DNA from 2 places in the Pseudobacter ginsenosidimutans genome. Region 2 is predicted to be linked to the other one. Evidence: riboswitches for the same ligand, from Rfam matches in the RefSeq annotation. Region 2 holds a riboswitch; the other holds the start of a gene.
What was found. A riboswitch is a leader RNA that binds a small molecule or an ion and turns the genes downstream of it on or off. The one in region 2 is predicted to bind cobalamin.
Positions count from the first base shown of each region.

Region 1: another riboswitch for cobalamin. It lies ahead of metE (5-methyltetrahydropteroyltriglutamate--homocysteine S-methyltransferase); the one in region 2 lies ahead of FSB84_RS25345 (PKD-like domain-containing protein).

Region 1 covers NZ_CP042431.1:2,516,563-2,523,663, reverse strand. The annotation lists gene FSB84_RS10355 (zinc-dependent metalloprotease) at 1-917, opposite strand, end outside; gene FSB84_RS10350 (acyl-CoA thioesterase) at 1,068-1,448, opposite strand; gene metE (5-methyltetrahydropteroyltriglutamate--homocysteine S-methyltransferase) at 1,510-3,834, opposite strand; cobalamin riboswitch at 4,014-4,207, opposite strand; gene FSB84_RS10340 (ribonucleoside-diphosphate reductase subunit alpha) at 4,327-6,042, opposite strand; gene FSB84_RS10335 (ribonucleotide-diphosphate reductase subunit beta) at 6,088-7,062, opposite strand.
Region 2 covers NZ_CP042431.1:6,465,695-6,472,795, forward strand. The annotation lists gene FSB84_RS25335 (sensor histidine kinase) at 1-692, opposite strand, end outside; gene FSB84_RS25340 (outer membrane beta-barrel protein) at 928-3,378, shown strand; cobalamin riboswitch at 3,524-3,726, shown strand; gene FSB84_RS25345 (PKD-like domain-containing protein) at 3,855-4,886, shown strand; gene FSB84_RS30740 (hypothetical protein) at 4,901-5,047, shown strand; gene FSB84_RS25350 (TonB-dependent receptor plug domain-containing protein) at 5,134-7,101, shown strand, end outside.

The DNA of each region.
Region 1 (7,101 bases), 3.8 Mb from region 2:
ATGCTGATCTTCTTTACACCTTGTGGGTTGGCATCGAAGTCAGTATAACCTGTAGCGAAATAACCAACACGGTCATCGTAATGACGCGCCTTCATAGGAACAGCAGGAAGCAGTACCAGAGAAGTGTTCAGTTCGAAAGTAGCAGGTCCTGTGCTTCCGCCACCGCCCATCATGCCGGGCAACATACCGCCACCACTTGATTTGGTGTAGGTTTTTACAGTTTTGATCTCCACGTTACCAGGGAAAGATTTCACCTCGGTAATGTAGGAGGCCGGAGGAGTCATGGCACTAAGGCCGAGAGCGCGTTTAGCATTGGCTTCAAAGAAAAAGATATCATTGTCGCCGGCAATATAATCGGTAAGATCGATCACAGCGCCTTTGTTGTATGCTTTTACATCAAATACTGCAGCAATTGGTTGCAGGTTAGAGTTGATCACTGATCTGTACATACCGTTCTCGGAAGAGTCGGTGCTCAGTTCAGTGTAGGAAATGGTCTTCAGGAAGATCTTATCGTCCGGACCTTTCTCAAAGCGGATCACAGTTTCATTGATCTGGTCACCACCATAACCCATCATCTGGGCGCGTCCGCCGGTAGCGGATTTGGAGATGCGGCTCACAACAAGAACGTCGCGGCCAATCAGGGAATCAGGGATCTCGAAAAGGTAGCGGTCATCCTGCTTGTGCACGATGAACATTCCTTTTCTTGTTGTCGCTTTTGAAGTGATCACTTCACCGTAGGGTTTAGGACCAGCTTTGGGGGCGCCACCGGGGCGACCCATCATACCAGGTGCGGGAGGAGCCATCACCGGTTTCTTGGAAGTATCAGCAGGTTGGGGGGCTGGCCCTTTCTTCCGCTGAGCGATGGATGCCGTAGCAAGCATAAGGCCGGCACTCATCAGCAAAATTGTTTTACGCATCTATAGTTCGAATTTTTAAGTGCCATGAAAGTATGCGAATCTTTGACAAAAACGGGTATATACTATGTAAATGCCATAAATAGCGGGGCCAGTATCGCAAAGAATTATTCAAATTGACAGACGGTCAATGAAAAAAAGAAGCTTTTCAGATCATGATATTTTGGCTGCTTTCTTGTTCTCATCTATGGCTACAAATGTAAACTCGCCGCTGATGGCCCTGTCCCTGTCGTTGGAGTACATCTGTTCTATGAACACTTCCACTTTTACCTTCAGGCTGGTATTGCCAACATAGGATACCATGCCCACCAGCTCGATGATGGTGCCTGCGGGGATCGGCATCTTGAAATCGATTCGGTCGCTGCTCACCGTTACCATGCGTTGCCGGCTGTAGCGCGTAGCAGTTATGAATGCAACCTCGTCCATCAGCGCCATGGCGGTGCCTCCGAATAATGTGTCATAATGATTGGTGCTGTCTGGAAATACTGCTTTAAAGATCCTTGTAATGGATTGGTCTCTTCTTTCCTGGTTCATCAGTTATTGTTAATGAATGAAACCAACAGGCTGAGGCTATTCAGCCTGTTGGAAAAATATATCATGCCTGAACGGCCATGTTCTTTCTCAGTTCCCTGGCGGCTTCCACCATTTCCTGCAAAGCTGCTTTGGTTTCGCTCCAGCCGCGGGTTTTCAGGCCGCAGTCGGGGTTCACCCAGAGTTGTTCCGAAGGTATGACAGCCCTCGCTTTTTCCATGAGCCGAATCATTTCCTCTTTCGATGGCACGCGCGGGGAGTGAATATCATACACACCCGGTCCGATCTCATTGGGGTATTTGAATTCAGCAAATGCATCCAGCAATTCCATTTGTGAACGGCTGCACTCGATGGTGATCACATCGGCATCCATATCCGCGATCTGTGAAATGATATCATTGAACTCGGAATAACACATATGCGTATGGATCTGCGTGGCATCCTTCACACCACTTGCTGAGATCCTGAAAGCACGCACAGCCCAGTTGAGATAATCTGACCAATGCTCCCTGCGCAAGGGAAGCCCTTCGCGAATGGCAGGTTCATCAATTTGGATCAGGCCAATGCCGGACTGTTCCAAACCAATTACTTCATCCCTGATCGCAAGCGCAATCTGGGTACAGGTTTCACTGCGAGGCTGGTCATTGCGCACGAAGCTCCATTGCAGTATCGTGACCGGTCCGGTGAGCATTCCTTTCACGGGTTTGCCCGTGAGTGATTGCGCATAGGATGTCCAGCGTATGGTCATGGGAGCAGGGCGGCTCACGTCTCCATAAATGATGGGCGGCTTCACGCAGCGGCTGCCATAGCTCTGCACCCAGCCATTCTGAGAGAATACGAAACCACTGAGCTGCTCGCCGAAATACTCCACCATATCATTGCGCTCGAATTCGCCATGGACCAGTACATCGATCCCCATCTCTTCCTGCCAGCGGATACTCGCTTCAGTTTCCTTTTCGATCAGTTCATCGTATTGTTCCTGTGTGAGCTCTCCCTTTTTCCATTTAGCCCGCCAGCTTCTCACTTCAGCTGTTTGCGGAAAAGAACCGATAGTAGTGGTAGGGAACAAAGGCAGCTTCAATGCTTCATGCTGAAGTTTTTTACGATCAGCAAATACACTGTTGCGGGATGCGTCCTTTGGAGTTATTGCCGCTACCCGGTCTTTCACCGTTGAATTATGGATCAGGGCAGATGTTTTACGGTTATTATTAGCCGTTATATTCTCTTTCAATCTGGCATTGGCTATTTCATTGTTCTCTCCTGCCGCCAGTTGTTTGAGTGTAACCAGTTCTTCGATCTTCTGTTTGGCGAATGCCAGCCACTGCCTGATCTCCGGCGCGAGTGTTTTTTCATTTTTCTCCAATTCCAGGTCACAGGGAACATGCAATAATGAACAGGATGGCGCAAGCCAAACCCTGTCTGCACCCAGTTTGGCTACAGCTTTATTGATCAGTGCAAGGGTATGCTCAAAATTATTTTTCCAGATATTCCTTCCATCCACCACACCAAGAGAGAGGACCGTTCGGGTACGTACAATTTCCGTGGCGAGAATATCATCCAGTTGAGAAGGGCATCGTACGAGGTCCAGGTGCAGCACCTGTACCGGGAGGCTCAGAACTGTTGCCAGATTCTCTCCATAACATTCGAAATAACTGGCAAGTATGAGCTGCAGTTGCGGGAATTTATTCCTGATCTCCTGGTAGGTTTTGGTGAACACCTTCCTTTCGGCATCTGTAAGGTCAAGTGACAGACAGGGCTCATCCAACTGAATATAGTAAGCGCCTGCCTCTTCAAGCTTGCTCAACATTTCCAGGTACACTGGTAACAGGTTCTTGATCAGTTCGAGGCGATGGAATCCTGGCTCCTTTTCTTTACCCAGCAGGAGATAAGAAACAGGTCCGAGCAGCACCGGCTTTGCCGGGATGCCATGCTGCCTTGCTTCACTGAATTCATTCAGCGCTTTGTTGCTGAACAAAGTGAACTGCTGATTGGCTGTGAATTCCGGAACGATGTAATGATAATTGGTATCGAACCATTTGGTCATTTCCATGGCAGTGATATCATAGCCATCTTTCTGATAGCCCCTGGCCATGGCGAAGAGCAGATCGATATGCGGCAGCTGTTTCTCCTGCACAAGGTCGTGGTAACGGGCAGGGATAGCCCCAACCATCAAACTGGTGTCCAGCACCTGGTCATAAAAAGAAAAATCATTGCAGGGAATGAGATCGATACCGGCATCTTTTTGCAGTTTCCAGTTGTGCAGCCTGATGGCGCTACCGGTTTGCATCAGTTGCTGTGCACTCAGTTTTCCGGCCCAGTACTGCTCTGATGCTTTCTTGAGTTCTCTTTGGCTGCCAATCCGCGGGTAGCCGAGGTTTTGTGTTTGCATGTTCTCGCTTTTAAAGATGATGAATCAGTTAAAAGCTCTTTGCTAAACAGGAATGCAATAATGAAAAAGAAGAAAGACGGAAGAGATGGATATGCGCATGCGATCACATTACCAGCTGAAGCTAAAGCGGTATGTGTTGGAGCATATCAATTCAACAATCGCTTCTTTCCACGAAAGCACTGTCAAATTCAATAAAGGCAGGTCTCCTGGCTTGTAACGTTTCTACCGTCCTTCCCATTCCGTGTTTGCGGAACAGTGGACAACGAGGGTAAAAACTCAGGTATGTTACTTACAGTTGCGGGACAGCTTGTGATTCGCACACAATTCCCTATTAATCCCATCTTACATGGGAACCTATACTGTTTGATAAGATGTATAGAAAAGAACTTGAGGATGCAAATTAGTGCATTTGCAGGAAATGAAGAGGTTGATCTGAAAAGCAAAAGCGCACCTGCAAGAGGTGCGCCTTCGATATACTATAGAAAGATAAGTCTATGCTTCGCAGCTTTTGCAGCTCACCAGGTTGGTGACCATTTCTTTTGAAACGCTTTGGCTGCGCTGGTAGTACAGGGTCTTAACACCCAGTTTCCAGGCTTCGATCAGCAGTTTGTTCACTTCTCTTACGGGAAGATCCGAAGGGATGTTCAGGTTCAGGCTCTGGCTCTGGTCAACATATTGCTGACGGATGGAAGCCTGTTGGATGATTTCCAGCTGACTGATCTCCTTGAATGTTTTGAACACATCTTTTTCATCCTGTGTCAGCTCTTTCAGGTGCTGTACGCTACCATGGTTCAGCATAATGCCGCGCCATGTATCTTCATTATCGATGCCTTTCTTCACCAGCAGTTCTTTCAGGTATTTGTTCTTGCGCATGAAGTTGCCTTTGGAAAGACCTGCTTTGTAATAGTTGCTGCTGAATGGCTCGATGCCGGGTGATGTTTGTCCGAGGATCGCGCTGGAAGAAGTTGTTGGAGCGATGGCCAGCAAAGTGGTGTTCCTCTTGCCGTATCCTTTCAACAGATCGGGTTCGCCATAGATCCATGCCAGGTCTTTGCTGGCCTTGTTGGCTTTCTCCTGGATGTCTTTGAAAATGGCGGCGGTCAGTTGCTTGGCGCGCAGTCCTTCAAACGGTATCATATTCTTTTGCAGGTAAGAATGCCATCCCAGTACGCCTAATCCGAGCGCGCGGTGTCTTTTGGCAAACTTGTTGGCTGCTTCGAGATAGTGATTGCCTTCAGTTTTGGCGATGAATTCCTGCAATACTGCATCGAGGAAGAATACTGCCAGCTTCACTGCATTGGTATCTTTCCATTCATCGTACAGCTCCAGGTTCATGGAGGAGAGGCAGCAGATGAATGACTCGTCGATGGAAGAGGGCAGCATGATCTCGGAACAGAGATTGCTGGCGTGAATGGTCAGGTTCTGGTCTTTGTATACCTGTGGTTTGTTCCTGTTCACGTTATCGGAGAAGAAGATATATGGAAGTCCTTTCTGCTGGCGGCTTTCAAGCACTTTGGCCCAGATCTCCCTTTTCTTCATATCTCCATCGATCATATCCTGCATCCAATAGTCGGGCACACAAACACCGTAGAAAAGATTCTGGATGGGGTGACCGATATCTTTGATAGAGAGGAATTCTTCGATATCACCGTGATCGATATCCATGTAGGCAGCAAAGGCGCCGCGTCTAACGCCACCTTGTGAGATGGTGTCCATGGCTGTATCGAAAAGGCGCATGAAACTAACGGCTCCACTGCTCTTACCATTGTCGGTCACTGCGCTTCCGCGTTCGCGGAGGGCGCCGAAGTAAGCGGAGGTTCCGCCGCCGAGCTTGGTTTGCATGATCACTTCACCCAGTTTGTGGGTGATGCCTTCGATATGATCGGGAACGTGTACGTTGAAGCAGGAGATAGGCAATCCTCTTTCCGTACCCATATTGGCCCAGATGGGAGAGCTGAGGCTCATCCATCCTCTTTCCACCATTTCTTTGAAAGCATCTTTCAGCTCCGGCTTGTACAAACGTTGCGCTGCAGCGCTGCAGATACGTTCGATAGCACCTTCAACAGTCTCCCCTTTCAGCAGATAGCCCCTGTTCAGGATCTGTTCACTTTCTTCATTCTTCCACCACAATTTTTCCTGCTCATATTTGCCGGCTATATCTGGTAATTGGTCCGCAGCTGGTGCGGCAGTTTCAAATAATGTTGTCATACACAAAAGATTTAATGGGTTTGGATAAACACTAATCTCAATCAATTAAAACAAATCGTGAGCAGAAATGCTCTTGTCGAACTTGGTATATTCAACGGGCCTCTTGGCAAAGAAGTCGTCCAGACTATTGGAGAATACTTCCTCTTCAAACCACAACATGGCCCCGGCTTCTTTGGCAGTAACGTTGAAGATGGCTGGCATTCCGATCTGTTGCAGGCTGTCATCAGCCCTTCTCTTCATGAAGTTGGTGAGATCTTGTTTGTTCACGATCTCGATATTACCTGCATTGAAGATCCAGTCCAGCATACGGCTTTCCGTTTCGATGGATTGCTTAACGATATCATGCACATGGCTGATGGTATCAGGCGTGAAAATCTCCGGATATTCTTCCTTCAGTTTATTGATGAGGAAAATACCGGCATTGGCGTGGATCTGCTCGTCCACTGAAGTCCAGGCGATGATATTGCTCACGTTCTTCATCAGTCCTTTGAACCTGGTAAAGGCCAGGATGATGGCAAACTGACTGAAGAGGCTCACGTTCTCGATCAGGAGACTGAAGAGGATGAGCGAAACAGTATATTCTTTTTTGTCGGTGGATTTGGTATTGGCCAGCGCGGCTGACAGATAGTTGATACGCTCCTGGATCACCGGAACTTTCAGGAGGTTTTCGAATTCATTGTTGTAACCAAGCACTTCCAGCAGGCGTGAATACGCTTCGGAGTGACGGAATTCGCACTCGGCGAAGGTAGAACCCAGCCCATTGATCTCGGGCTTGGGAAAATGATGGTAAAGGTTGCCCCAGAAAGATTTTACTGCCACTTCCACCTGGGCAATGGAAAGCAGGCTGTTCTTCACAGCATTCTGTTCCGCAGGGGTCAGGTGTGCATGAAAATCCTGGATATCGGCCGTAAAGTCAACTTCCGAGTGAACCCAGAAGGATTTGTTGATGGCCGATGTGTACTGGAGTACCTCCGGATATTCAAATGGTTTGTACTGAACCCTCTTGTCAAATAATCCCATAAATCAATTTCTTTAATCGTGATACAATCCCCTGGGACC
Region 2 (7,101 bases):
TCTCCTACCCTGATCTTTTCAAATTCGATATAGTTCTGGATATAGTCCAGCTCATGTTTGAGTAGTACGAATTGTTCCTTTGCATCATACACGGAATAACGGAGCAGGTCTGAAAGTTTCAGCAAGAGCGGCGGCACTTTATCATGTCGTGTAAGACTGATGCCATAAATATTATTGAGGGTATTGAAAAGGAAATGCGGGCTGAGCTGGCTTTGCAGTAATTGTAATTCGCTCTGGCTTTGGGCAGCTGAGACTTTGGCTTCATTGAGCTGTCCTTTCACGGTAACACGGATCAGTTTGATCAGTATACCGGAGGTGATGCTCAGGATCAGCAGTGGCACTCCCATGAAGAGAAAGGCCATGAAATCCGAGCTCATCCGCAAAGTAGCGCCAGCCATGATGAATACGAGGATAATAGTAAAGAAAATGATCACACCCAGCCAGAAGAAGATCCGCCTGGGAATTTTATATTCCTTGCTGGCCCAGAGCAGAGACACATACCTGCCCATAAAAATGCCGAGAATGAAAAACACGGTGATCAGGAAGGCCGTTACTTCCTCATTGTTGTTCATCCGCTCTTTCGTATAGAAAAGAGCAGCCATGAAAATGGGGATTCCGGCTCCGATGGCCAGCCAGAGATAACCTGGATTGGTGGGCGCTTTTGGGTTGGCTGTATTTCCTTTGAGCTTCATAATGTTTTTTTCAGTGGTGGTAACACAAAACTGGACAGGCAAATCCAGACCACGAAAAGTTCCTGACGAATACTGACCGCACACTGATGGAACACCGTTATGGATGGACGAAAACCTTTGTCATGCCCGGCCGGGCTTCCGTCATGCCACAAGCCTTGTTCAACATGATTATTTCCTGACGCTGCAACCCTTCGCCAAATTTGCAGAAACCTTCATCTCTTTAACCGCTAACATCATGAGAACAATCTTACTATTCCTCTTTTTCATTATTACTGTTTCAGATCTGATGGCCCAGGGCAGGTTCCGGGCAACGGTCAGTGGTCAGATCAAAGATATACAAAACGAACCCGTTTCCGGAGCAACGGTAAACTTATTGATGGCCGGGGATTCCACTGTAGTGATACGCCTTACGTCGGGGAACAATGGCAGTTTCGAGTTAAAAGTCGGCAGCCCTGGTATCTACCTTCTGGCTGTATCAGCAATCAGTATGGAGCCTTTTATCAGTCTTCCATTCACTATCGACAGTGCAGGCAAAAAGCTGCAGTGGCCGGCCATCATTCTTCGTCCTCAGAAAAAGACCGCCCTGAAAGAAGTGGTGGTCACTGCCAAAAAACCTTTGCTTGAATATGATCTTGACAAAACCATCGTGAATGTGGAATCGATGATCGGCGCTGCTGCAGGCAGCTCCCTGGAAGTGCTGGAAAAAACACCGGGAGTAACGGTAGATAATAATGGGGAGATCACAATGAATGGTATGCAGAGCGTTACTGTACTGATAGACGGAAGACCAACCTATATGAGCGGCCGTGATCTTGCAGCCTACCTGCGCTCCCTGCCCGGAAGCCTGCTTGAAAAGATAGAGCTCATCACCAATCCTCCTGCAAAATATGATGCCAATGGCGGAGCCCTCATCAATATAAAACTGAAGAAGAAAAGAACGCAGGGCTATGCAGGCAGCGCCACCCACAATTCAAATATTGGAAAACGATACAGAACATACAATTCCATCAACCTTAATTACCTCAACAGGAAGATCAACTATTTCGGCAACTTCAGTTACAGCCGCTATACTGAGCGCAATCAAAGTACGGATGACAGGGCATTCTTTACGACCGGCGGACAACGAACTACCGCCACGAAAGTGGAAAACGATAACGATGCCCGCAGTGACGAGCTCTCTGCCAGACTGGGAATGGACTATAATCTCAACAAAAAAACAACCCTGGGCATTATCCTGAATGGCACAACCCGGAAAAGGAACGATGGATCGGAATACATCACGCAAATGTTCAGCACCAACGATTATCCGGATTCCACCGGCAGGGGCAACAACTCCACCCATGGCAGATGGGAACAACTGGGAGCCAATGCCAATATGCAGCACCGGTTCACAGAAAAAGGCGAAGAAATAACAGCAGACCTCAATTATATCCGATACAATAACAGAAGTACGCAGGACCTGAGCAATTACGTTGAAGACCAGTCAGGCCAGTTGGGCAATATCAGCAATTTCCTTTACCGGCTTCCCTACAGTACCGATGTATTCACTGCAAGAATGGATTATTCATTACCATTGAAAAACAAGGCAAGCTTCAGCACCGGCCTCAAATCAGGGCTGGTAAAGAACAATCACCAATCCGACTATTATTCCATTCCTGACAACAAGCCTGTTCCGGATTACAGTAAATCCAACCACTTCATCTATCGTGAATATATACACGCTTTGTATGTGAACGGGCGGAAAGACTGGAAACGATTCGGTCTGCAACTCGGCCTGAGATGGGAGTACACGCAAACCAAAGGCAACCAGCTGGGAAACGAGGCAGTGGCCCCATCGATGTTCAGACGTAACTACCATTCCTTTTTTCCATCTTTCTTCACTTCTTACAAACTGGACAGTGCGGGAAAAAACTCACTGGCATTCAGTTATGCCAGAAGGATCAACCGGCCGGGCTATCACCAGCTCAACCCATTCCTGTTCTTTATCGATCAGTACAGCTATACCACCGGTAACCCCATGCTGAATCCCACAATCGCCAATCGCATTGAACTGAACTGGCGATACAAACAATTACTGACCACCCGTCTCATGTACGAAAGGCAGGATGATGGCATTGCCAATGCTACGCAGATCGATAAGAACACGCAGATCAACAGGCCGGAAAATTTCGCAGCCCGCGATCTCCTTGCATTGATGGTGAACCTGAGTTTCAAACCCGCCAAATGGTGGAACATGAACTTTCATATTGCCGGCGCCAGATTCTCTACAAATGGAAAGCTGTACAACCAGTCGATCGACCTTCAACTCTATACCTGGAGAACGCAAATACAGAATCAATTCAGCATAAGCAAAACCTGGAGCGCAGAGCTGTATGCCACTTATCACGCGCCGAACATCAACTTCCAGACCTACGTGAAATCCAGGTATTGGATAAATACGGCCGTCCAAAAGAAAGTATTGAAGAACAAAGGCTCCATCAAGCTCAACCTGGAAGATATTTTCCATTCCATGGGAACCAGGGAGGAGAACAGGGGCCTGGTGAATGCATATTCTTTCCGCACCAATGATCCCGATACGCGACGTATAGCCATTTCCTTCAGCTACAATTTTGGTAAGGAAACATTCAGCCGTAAACGAAAATACAATGACGATGCTGCCGATGAATTAAAAGAGCGGGCACAGTAAAGGATTTTCCCGATCACAATCTTTTTGCTCCCGATCCCGAAAACAGGATGTACTCAGCATTGATGTAAAATTCTAATCAACCAGCATAAACGAAGCCGCTTGCTGCGATTTTGCAGCAGGCGGCTTTCTAATATAAAATATCATTACCTTCGCCCCCGCATTTGGTTCTTCAACCACTCCGGTGGAAGAGGATTAAAATGGGAACCCGGTGTAAATCCGGGACTATCCCCGTAGCTGTAAATTCCAGTAATGGTTTGTCTAACAAAGCCACTGTTCTCGCTCCCCGCAGAATGGGAAGGCAGGCAAACCGGAATAAGTCAGAAGACCTGCCAGATGCTCTAGTCGTAGCTTTCGGGTGAAAGGTTTCAGGACAACAGTGCGGACCCCGCATGTATTCCATCTATTCCTGCAAGGCTATTACTGATCTGAGAATGTTTTTTCATCAATTCAAAATTGATCTGTAATACCATCAGCTCATGAAAAATGTAATCAAAGTATCCGCACTCTGCATTGTAACCACTATGGCAGGGCTCACCGGATGTAAAAAAGATTCCGACGAGAAAATACCGGATGCCGTAACTATCAAAACACCTGCCGGAGGTTTCACAGCCGACAGGTTGAAAACACTGAAGCTTTCCACAGAAACCAATATTACCAACGGAACCCGGGAATGGAAAGTAGACGATCAGCTGGTGAGCACAGACAGTGTTTACTATTTCATCAGCGACAAGGAAGGTACTTACCAGGTATCCATCACAGTTAGTAACGGCAACAGGATTGCCACCAGCACAGCAACCATCCAGGTGAAGAATGAAACGGTTGCGTACAAACGTAATGCCATGAAAGTATTCGATTTTCAGCCGGCGCCAGGTCAATTCCTGAATGAACTGCCCATGTGGGAATCAGGCATTACCGAAGCACAGATGATCGCCAGGGCACAGGATGAGATCCTGGCCAACCGCATGGTGTCTCTCGGTACTTTTGGCGGCTATATCGTAATGGGCTTCGACCACGCCGTTATGAACGTTCCCGGACAGGCCAATTTCAGGGTGCTGGGCAATGGATTCGCTACCTGGTCTGAAGCCGGTATCATCGAAGTAGCCGTAGATGCCAATGGCAACGGATTGCCCGATGATGAATGGTTCGAGATCGCAGGATCGGAATACAACAAAGCCTCCACCATCAAAGATTATGAGATCACCTATTACAAGCCCAATGAAGAAAAAGAACCCGTGACCCACCCCAATTTCCCTTACGCATCGGATATGGAATATATCAAATGGACAGATAACAAAGGGGCACCGGATATGTGTATAAGAACTCTTTCCATAGTCAATCCTATTATCCCCAGTGGAAAGGGAATACCCTCACCTTCAAAGGCACTAAGATCGCGAATGATAAGATCGAGAACAGTTCAGAAGATCCGGAATTCCCGTATTGGACCAGTGGTGAATTCGATTTCGGTTATGCAGATAACTGGCCGAATAGCGATGAAAGATCCGCTATAAAGCTGGATTGGGCCGTGAGTAAAAAAACCGGACAACCCGTAAAACTTTCCGGCATTCACTTCGTGCGTGTATACACCGGCCTGCTCGCCGATATCGGCTGGCTCGGAGAGCTCTCTACTGAAGTTGGAGGAGCAGAAGACCTTAATATTCCAAAAAAATAATCGGACGATCAGGGCTTGCAAAGCCTTGCCATAACTAACTTTTATGGTCATGCGCTTTGCAGTCTGCTGGTTGAATTTTCCTGTTAATGAAGCATCCCTTTTCATACCTTCTCCTCTCCCTTCTTTGCTCAACCGCGGCGGTTCAAGGCTTCGCGCAGCAGCAGCACAGTTCCGGCGTTCGTCACCTGGATTCCGTTGTAGTAACTGGTGAAAGATCCCGCAGGGAGATCATTCCTGTGCAGGTACTTTCCGGAGCAGCGCTGAAAAAACTCAGCGTGTATTCCGTGGCAGATGCCATCCGCTATTTCTCCGGTGTACAGGTGAAAGATTATGGCGGTATCGGCGGACTGAAAACGGTGGATGTGCGCAGCCTGGGCAGCCATCATGTAAAAGTATTCTACGATGATATTGAATTCAGCAATGCCCAGAACGGCGTAGTGGACCTGGGCAGGTTTTCGCTTGACAATATGGAAGCCATCAGTCTCCACAATGGTCAGAAAAGCGCCATCCTGCAATCAGCCAAAGATTATGCATCTGCCAGTTCCGTTTACCTCACTGCCCGTATGCCGCAGGTAACAAAAGAGAAAAAAGATCTCTTCAAAGCCACCATCAAAGCAGGTTCCTTTGGCACCATCAACCCTTCAGGATTCTGGGAACACAGATGGTCAGACAAGATCAGTTCTGCGTTCAGTGCAGAATTCCTGAACACTAGCGGAGAATACAAATTCCGCTACGCGAAAAAAGACGGATACGATACAACAGAAAAAAGGAAAAATGGAAATGTGCAATTGTTCCGCCTGGAAGGAACAGTATTTGGCAAAGTATTGAATGGTGAATGGAAAGCCAGGCTGTACTGGTACAAATCAGAAAGAGGTTATCCCGGCGCAGCCGTTCGCGAACTGCCGGGATTGTTCCCGAACCAGGACAGGCAGTGGGACAATAACTTTTTTGCACAGGCATCTTTCCGGAAGAATATCAGCAAGTGGTATACCCTGCAGTTGAAAACAAAATTAGCACATGATTACCTGCATTATATTTCCGATCCACGGAAAGATGTCAGCACCATGTACATCAACAATACCTACAAACAGCAGGAAGTGTATGTATCCGCTGCCAATCTTTTCAATATCACTAACTGGTGGAGCCTGAATGCCGCTGCTGATCTCAGTTTCAATAAGCTGGATGCCAACCTGGTGAATTTCGCATATCCAAGGCGGTTAAGTACCCTGGCAGCCCTGTCTTCTTCCTTCACTTTCAATCGCGTGAAATTGCAGGGATCCCTCCTGGGCAGTTTTGTGAATGAAGAAGCGAGACTTGCCAACAGCTCCGCAGGTAACAAGCAGGAATATACGCCCAGTCTGATTTTCAACTGGCAGCCTTTTTACGCGAGGGAGCTTCATTTCCGTGCTTTCTACAAACGCATTTTCAGGATGCCAAGCCTGAATGATCTCTATTATACACAGATCGGCAACAAAGACCTGGCGCCTGAATACACCACACAGTATAATGCCGGTTTCACTTATACATTCTCCGGGAAAACAGGAATCCTGCGCAGACTGGAACCGCAGGTGGACCTATATTTCAACAAAGTGACCGATAAGATAGTGGCGATGCCCACTTCCAACCAGTTCCGCTGGACCATGATGAACCTCGGTCAGGTACAGATCAAAGGCATGGATATTTCAATACCTGCTTCCTGGCAACTCTTCGGGCAATTGCTACTGGATACAAGATTCAGTTACACCTACCAGAAAGCGCAATATTTTGTTGACAAAACTGATCCGTTTTACGGAGGCCAGATCCCTTACGCGCCCTGGCATAGCGGTTCCGCCATCATCAGCCCCGGGTGGAAAACATGGAGCCTCAATTACAGTTTCGTGTATACAGGCGAGCGATACAGTTCCGTGGCGAATATCCCCGAGAACTATGTGAAGCCCTGGTACACTCATGATCTCGGTTTGACCAAACTGATCAAAAAAGAGAAAAAAGAATGGCGGTTCTCAGCCGAAGTGAACAATATTTTCAACCAGCAATACGAAGTGGTGCAATGGTAC